Regions from separate parts of the Nocardia sp. NPDC056564 genome, predicted to be linked through region 2. Evidence: riboswitches for the same ligand, from Rfam matches in the RefSeq annotation. Region 2 holds a riboswitch; the other holds the start of a gene.
What was found. Region 2 has a riboswitch for S-adenosylmethionine ahead of ACFQ9K_RS39715 (bifunctional o-acetylhomoserine/o-acetylserine sulfhydrylase). Riboswitches for the same ligand answer to the same signal wherever they lie in the genome.
Positions count from the first base shown of each region.

Region 1: linked by a shared signal. The riboswitch ahead of ACFQ9K_RS33730 (aminotransferase class V-fold PLP-dependent enzyme) and the one ahead of ACFQ9K_RS39715 (bifunctional o-acetylhomoserine/o-acetylserine sulfhydrylase) in region 2 are both predicted to bind S-adenosylmethionine.

Region 1 is NZ_JBHTUR010000018.1:26,302-30,068, forward strand. It holds gene ACFQ9K_RS33715 (2-oxo-4-hydroxy-4-carboxy-5-ureidoimidazoline decarboxylase) at 1-214, shown strand, start outside; gene ACFQ9K_RS33720 (YbaK/EbsC family protein) at 268-744, shown strand; gene ACFQ9K_RS33725 (flavin reductase family protein) at 858-1,409, shown strand; gene ACFQ9K_RS33730 (aminotransferase class V-fold PLP-dependent enzyme) at 1,435-2,754, opposite strand; SAM riboswitch class IV at 2,801-2,914, opposite strand; gene ACFQ9K_RS33735 (LysE family translocator) at 3,025-3,672, shown strand.
Region 2 is NZ_JBHTUR010000025.1:78,488-82,254, forward strand. It holds gene ACFQ9K_RS39705 (MFS transporter) at 1-321, opposite strand, end outside; gene ACFQ9K_RS39710 (TetR/AcrR family transcriptional regulator) at 449-1,156, shown strand; SAM riboswitch class IV at 1,208-1,318, shown strand; gene ACFQ9K_RS39715 (bifunctional o-acetylhomoserine/o-acetylserine sulfhydrylase) at 1,412-2,749, shown strand; gene ACFQ9K_RS39720 (homoserine O-acetyltransferase) at 2,788-3,767, shown strand, end outside.

The DNA.
Region 1 (3,767 bases), on a different contig from region 2:
GCTCGCCGACGCCCGGCCTTATCCGGATCGGGACGCGCTGCTGGCCACGGCCGATGTCGAGTTGCTCGCGCTGTCCCAGGGTGATCTGGATCGGGCGCTCGAAGCGGTTGCGCACGAACAGGTCTCGGGCGGCAGCGTGACCGAGCTGGCGCAGATCACGCGCGCGCGCATCGCGCTACTGCTCGGGCCGAGCGAGGGTTATCCGGAATACTGACGCATTCGCCGAGTAGCCCGGCGCACCATCCGCAATCGCTCTACTCTGGTGGCATGCGCAGGTCGACATTGCCACCGATCGCCTGCCGAGTCGCGGACACCCTCATCGCCCGAGGCCATCACGGTGTCATCGTGACCCAGCCGGCACCAACCCCCACCGTCGCGGATGCCGCCCGAACCCTCGGTGTCGACGTGGGCGCCATCACCAGCTCCGTGGTGTTCCTGCTGGACGAGGATCCGGTGCTGCTGCTGGTCTCCGGCGTCCACGAGGTAGACCTGGAGTCCACCGGCAAACGCCTCGAAGGCATCCTCTCCCACGCCCCCGCGGACATGATCCGCGAGGTCACCGGCCAACCGCTCGGCGGCGTGGCCCCGGTCGGCCACCCCACCAACCTGCCCACCTGGGTGGACACCGCGCTGTCGAACCATCGCGAGGTCTGGGCCGCGGGCGGGCATCCGAACACGGTCTTCCGCACCTCGTTCACCGAGTTGGTCCGGATCACGGCCGGCCTGCCGATCGACGTCGACTGAATCACTGCCTGCCCGCACGAAGATTCGTTGAGCAGCGAAAACTTTCCGCCGAGCCGAGATCGCCGCCGGACGCGATGGCCCGCCGACCCGAAACCAAGCGTAGGTTTGGGCTGGTGACCGAAGCAGAACGGCCCGCCACGGATTTCCAGATCCCCGATGATCTGAGCGGGATCACCGCCGAGCAATTCCGCGCGTCCATGCGCCACTACCCGGCCGGCGTCACCGTCGTCACGCTGAACTCACCGAACGGCCCGATCGGTTTCACCGCGACCTCGTTCGCGTCCCTGTCGCTGGCCCCGCCGCTGGTCTCGTTCAATATCGCGCACACCTCGTCCAGCCTCACCGCACTCCTGGACGCCGACTCCGTGGTCATCCACTTCCTCGGCGAACACCAGCACCACCTGGCCCAGCGCTTCGCCCGCACCGCCGCCGACCGGTTCGCCGACCGCTCCCTCTGGACCACTCTCGACACCGGCGAGCCGGTCCTGCACGGCACCCCCATCTGGCTCCGCGCCACCATCCACCAACTGATCCCCCTCGGCGACCACACCCTCGTCGTAGGCCTGGTAACCCGAGTCCACGACAACACCAACGAAACCCCCGCCGCCGCCCCCCTCCTCTACTACAACGGCCGCTACCACCGCCCCACCAAACTCGGCGACTGAGCCGCGGCGCCGACTGCCGGCGGGACTAGCCGATCAGGCAGGGGGCGGCGCCGGTGGGGGCTTCGGAGGTGAAGGGGCGGGTTTCGGGGGTGGGGTTCCAGAGGCCGTGGGTGGTGGCGTAGTTCCAGGCGGGGCCGGTGTGGACGAGGGTGGCGATGGCTTGGACGAGGCGGTCCACGTCGGCGGGGGTGGTGCCGAGGCCGATGCTGGCGCGCAGGGCGCCGTCGAGATCCAGGCGGGCGAGCAGGGGGTGGGCGCAGAAGCGGCCGTCGCGGACGCCGATGCCGTGTTCGGCGGAGAGGTAGGCGGCGACGTGGCCGGGGACGAAACCGTCCAGGGTGAAGGCGACGATGCCGACGGTGTCGGGGGCGTCGGTCCAGATGCGCAGCAGGTTGACGCCGGGGATGGCGGCGAGGCCGGCGCGGAGTCGATCGGCGAGCTGATGTTCGGTGGCGGCGAGGGTTTCCGCATCGATCGCACAGAGCGCGTCACAGGCGGCGGCCAGCGCGGCGGCGCCGAGCACGTTGGGCGAACCACCCTCGTGCCGCTGCGGCGCGGGCGCCCACTCGGCGCCGGTGGTGCTGACCTCGCGGACCGCGCCGCCGCCGGCCAGGTAGGGCTCCGCGCGGTCGAGCCAGTCGCGTCGGCCGACCAGCACGCCGGCGCCGAACGGCGCGTACAGCTTGTGCCCGGAGAACGCGAGGTAGTCGATGCCGGTGTCGCGCAGGCTGATTCGCCGGTGCGGTGCGAGCTGGGCCGCGTCCACCAGGATGCGGGCGCCGCACTGGTGCGCGATCGTGGCCAGCCGCTCGAGCGGCAGCACCTCGCCGGTGACATTGGACGCGCCGGTCACCGCGAGCAGCGCGGCGGGCTTGCTGCACAGCTCGGCGACCAGCCGCCCGATGGTCTCCTCGACGGTCGCCGCGGCCTGCACGACGCGGCGGCCATGCCTGGTCCAGGGCAGGAAGTTGGCGTGATGCTCGATGTCGAGCACCACGGTGTCGCCGGGCACGCAGGAGGCGAGCAGGTTCAGCGAGTCGGTGGTGTTGCGGGTGAACACGACGACTTGGTCGTCGGCCGCGTCCAGGAAGCGCGAGACCGAACCGCGGGCGGCCTCGTAGCACTCGGTGGAGATCCGCGAGGCGTAGCCCGCGCCGCGGTGCACGCTCGCGTAGAACGGCAGCAGCTGCTGGATCCGATCGGTGACCTGCGCCAAGGCCGGCGCGCTCGCGGCGTAGTCGAAGTTGGCGTAGGTGGTCGTCCCACCCTGGACCAGCGGCACCTGGAGGTCGTCACCGGAAACCCGGGCGAGGGGGGCACAGTCCTTGGTCACAACAGCGGTCATCACGAATTCCCGTCGGCTCTGGGACTCGTGATCAGGAGATTCGTCGAGTCCGCGCTTGCCGCACCCGGTCGGGCGTCGGCCTGGTCGTCACCCGGAGCACCCCACCGCGGAGGAGGGTTGCCGACCAGCAAGCCGGGGCTGAACGCTGGTACTCATGACCTGATCCGAGATTGGCAGACGGCCCCCCGCGCTGTCAACCATGATCTCGTCGCGTGTGTCGGCAGGCGATAAAGCGTTGCCAATCACGCCGTTCTGGGTTCACATCATGAGGTGTCACTTTCGCTGCTGATCAGCTTCATCGGCCTGTGCGTGCTGCTGGCGCTCACGCCGGGGCCGGATTCGTTCCTGGTGCTGCGCTTCTCGCTGGTGGACGCGCGACCGGGGATCGCCGCCGCGATCGGGTCGGCGCTGGGCGGGATCCTGTGGGCGGTGGTGGTCGCGGCGGGCGTCGCCGCGCTGCTGGAGCAGTCCGCCACCGCGTACCGCACGCTCAAGCTGATCGGCGGAATCTACCTGGTGTACTTGGGCATTCGCGCGCTGCTCGACCAGCGGCGGCAGCGCCGGGCGGCCGGCGGATCCGGTGCCGCCGAGGACCTGCCGGCCACCGCGCGCGGCACCCGCGCCTCGGTTCGCTCGGCGTTCACCGCGGGCGTCGTCTCGTGCATGTTCAACCCGAAGGTCGGCCTGTTCTACCTCGCCGTGCTCCCCCAGTTCCTGACCGAGGTCACCTTCGCCAACACACTCGCGCTCGGCGCCGTCGAATCGTCGATCGCCGCGGTAGCGATGGTGCTCCTGGCCCTGGCGGCCTCCCGCGCGGTCGCGCTGCTGCGCCGCCCCAAGCTCCGGGATCGGCTCGAACAGGTCAGCGCGGCCATCCTGGCCACCCTCGGCCTCGGCACCGCCGCCTCCGCGGCCTGACCCGAGCCGCCCCGAAACCCGCTGAGCTGCAAGATCACCAAGCCGATGTGGGCAATACCACCGGACTGAGCGGACCGGCGCAGCGACTATCCGGC
Region 2 (3,767 bases):
GAGCCCGGCAAGTGCCGACGCGGCGGCGAAACCGACCAAGCCGACGATGAACATCCGCCGTCGGCCGAGGTAGTCGGCCAGCCGGCCGCCGAGCAGCAGCAGGCCGCCGAAGATCAGCGTGTAAGCGGTCAGCATCCACTGCTTGTTGCCGTCGCTGATGCCGAGGTCCTGCTGCGCGAAGGGCAGCGAGATGGTCACGATGGTGGCGTCCAGCACCACCATGAGCTGGGCCAATGCGATCACGCCGAGGGCGAACCAGCGTGCCGAACTGCCTTGTTTCTGGGGAACTTCTACCGCTTGCGCAGTGTCGGTCACGGTCATCTCCTCTTCGTTCGAACTCGGTGGCTATCCTGTCAGTAAGCGACATTTGGCGTCAAGAGCAAAATGTCGCAGTACGACATTTGGCGGTTAAAGACACGAAAACTCTGGGTTGCGATAAGGTGGGAACATGCTCGAGTCACCGACGCCGACGGGCACGACTGCCGCAGCGGAGACCCCCGCGAACGCCCATCCCGGCCTGCGCGAACGCAAGAAGCAGCAGACCCGGTTGCGGATCATCGAGGTCGGGCTGAACCTGTGCGACACACAGGGTTTCGACGCGACGACGGTCGAGCAGATCGCCAACGCCGCGGACGTCTCGCCGCGCACGATCAACCGGTACTTCGACAGCAAAGAGGACATCGTGCTCGGGCCGGTGCAGGACTTCGGCCAGGCCGTGGCGCAGACGCTGCGCGAACTACCGGCCGGCGGCAACGAGCTGGAATCGCTACGTACGGCGTTCCTGCGGGTGATCGACCGAGCCGTCAGCGAACCCGGCGGCGGGCCGGTCTCGTTCCGGCAGTTCCAGCAGATGCAGCGGATCGTGCGCAGCAGCCCCGCGGTCAGCGCGCGCAGCATCGAGCACGCGGACAACAAGAACATCGCCATCGCCGCGGTGGTCGCCGAACGACTCGGCACCACGCCCTGCGCGCTGCCGGTGCGGCTGATCCTCGGCACCTGGCAGCTCATCGGTCACCTCGCGATGGAGTGCGGCGAGAGCATGTTCGACCACGACGATCTGCACGATGCCGCGACCGCGGGGCGCAACTCGTTCTGCGCGGCGTACGACGAGTTCATCCGGGTCTGCGGCGGCGCGCGGACCAGCACTTCCGGCTGAGTTCGCGGATAGGTTTCGGCCGCTGCGGGGCGGCCGGTTATGATTCCCTGAGGTCATGAGTGCCAGCGCGAAGCCCCGGCTTGCTGGACGGCAACCCTCCAGCAGCGGTGGGGTGCTCCGGGTGATGACCGGGCTCTCGAAGGTCGAGAGCAAGCGCGCTTTCAGGAGGTTCCCGAAATGTGTTGTTGTACTTCGCCCAAATCCCGATAACCCCCGTAGTTCTGGCGAACAACCCTTTTCTTTGGAGCAAAGCTCATGAGTGATTCCACCGTGCCCGCGGCCGACGTCGATCCCACCGCGCAGTGGTCCTTCGAGACCAAGCAGGTGCACGCGGGGCAGGCCCCCGACGGCGCCACCGGCGCCCGGGCCCTGCCCATCTACCAGACCACCTCGTACGCCTTCCGCGACACCGACCACGCCGCAGCGCTGTTCGGGCTCGCCGAGCCGGGCAACATCTACACCCGGATCATGAACCCCACCCAGGACGTGGTCGAGCAGCGCGTCGCCGCGCTCGAGGGCGGTGTCGCGGCCCTGCTGCTGGCCTCCGGTCAGGCCGCGGAGACCTTCGCGATCCTGAACCTGGCGTCCGCGGGCGACCACATCGTGTCCAGCCCGCACCTCTACGGCGGCACCTACAACCTCTTCCACTACTCGTTGCCCAAGCTCGGCATCGAGGTGTCCTTCGTCGACGATCCCGACGACCTGGATCAGTGGCGGGCCGCGATCCGCCCGAACACCAAGGCGTTCTACGGCGAGACCATCGCCAACCCGAGCAGCGCGATCTTCGACATCCCCGGCATCTCCGCGATCGCGCACGACGCCGGGCTGCCGCTCATCGTGGACAACACGGTGGCCACCCCGTACCTGATCCAGCCGCTGGCGCACGGCGCCGACATCGTCGTGCACTCGGCGACCAAGTACCTCGGCGGGCACGGCTCGGCGGTGGCCGGGGTGATCGTCGACGGCGGCAACTTCGACTGGACGGTGACCGACGCGCAGGGCCTGCCCCGCTTCCCCGGCTTCACCACACCGGACCCGAGCTACCACGGCGCGGTGTTCGCCGATCTCGGCGCGCCCGCCTTCGCACTCAAGGCGCGCGTGCAGTTGCTGCGCGACCTCGGTTCGGCCATCTCGCCGTTCAACGCGTTCCTGATCAGCCAGGGCATCGAGACGCTGAGCCTGCGGGTCGAGCGGCACGTGGCCAACGCCAAGGCGGTGGCCGAATTCCTGACCGAGCAGCCGGACGTCACCAAGGTGATCTACGCCGGCCTGCCGGATTCGCCGTGGTACGAGCGCGCGCAGCAGCTGGCGCCGAAGGGGCCGGGCGCGATCGTCGCCTTCGAGCTGCGCGGCGGTGTCGATGCGGGCAAGAAGTTCGTGGACGGATTAGCCCTGCACAGCCATGTGGCTAACATCGGAGATGTGCGCTCCCTCGTGATTCACCCCGCGTCGACCACACACTCACAGCTGACACCCGAAGAGCAACTGCTCGCCGGCGTCACTCCGGGTCTGGTCCGCTTGGCGGTGGGCATCGAGGGAATCGAGGACATCCTGAGCGATCTGCGTGCCGGTTTCGCGGCGGCGGCGACGTGACCTCCAGTACCGAACCGAGTTTCGCCCGTTCGTCCGGGGTGGCCCTGCCACCCCCGGACGGGCGGCTCGGCATCATCGCCATCGGCGACGTCAAGCTGGAGAGCGGCGCGGTCATCCCGCAGGTGCACCTCGCCGTGCAGCGCTGGGGCGAGCTGTCCCCCACGCTGGACAACGTGGTGCTGGTCGAGCACGCGCTGACCGGCGACTCGCATGTGGTCGGCCACCCCGACGACATCCACCCGCTGCCCGGCTGGTGGGACGGGATGGTCGGGCCAGGCTGTCCGCTCGACACCGACGAGTGGTGTGTGATCGCGACGAACGTGCTCGGCGGCTGCCAGGGCAGCACCGGACCGTCGACCCTGGCGCCGGACGGAAAGCCTTGGGGCTCGCGGTTTCCGGAGATCTCCATCCGCGACCAGGTGGCGGCCGAGGCGGCCCTGCTGGACCGGCTCGGCATCGAGCGGCTGGCCGCCGTGGTCGGCGGGTCGATGGGCGGCATGCGGGTGCTGGAGTGGATGGTCGGCGCGCCGGACCGGGTCGGCTCCGCGCTGGTGCTGGCCGTCGGCGCGCGTGCCACCGCCGACCAGATCGGCACCCAGACCACCCAGATCGCGGCGATCAAGGCCGACCCGGACTGGCAGGGCGGCGACTATCACGACACCGACCGCGCGCCGATGACCGGCATGGGCATCGCCCGGCGGATCGCGCACCTGACCTACCGCACCGAGGACGAGCTGGATCACCGGTTCGAGAACGGCGCGCAGGGCGCCGAGGATCCGTGGCGCGGCGGCCGGTACGCGGTGCAGAGCTACCTGGACCATCAGGCCGACAAGCTGTGCGGGCGCTTCGATCCCGGCACCTACGTGCTGCTGACCGAGGCGATGAACCGGCATGACATCGGCCGTGGGCGCGGCGGGGTGCGGGCGGCGCTGGCCGCCACGCCGGTGCCGTGCGTGGTCGGCGGGGTCGACTCCGATCGGCTGTATCCGCTGCGCACGCAGCAGGAACTCGCCGAAGG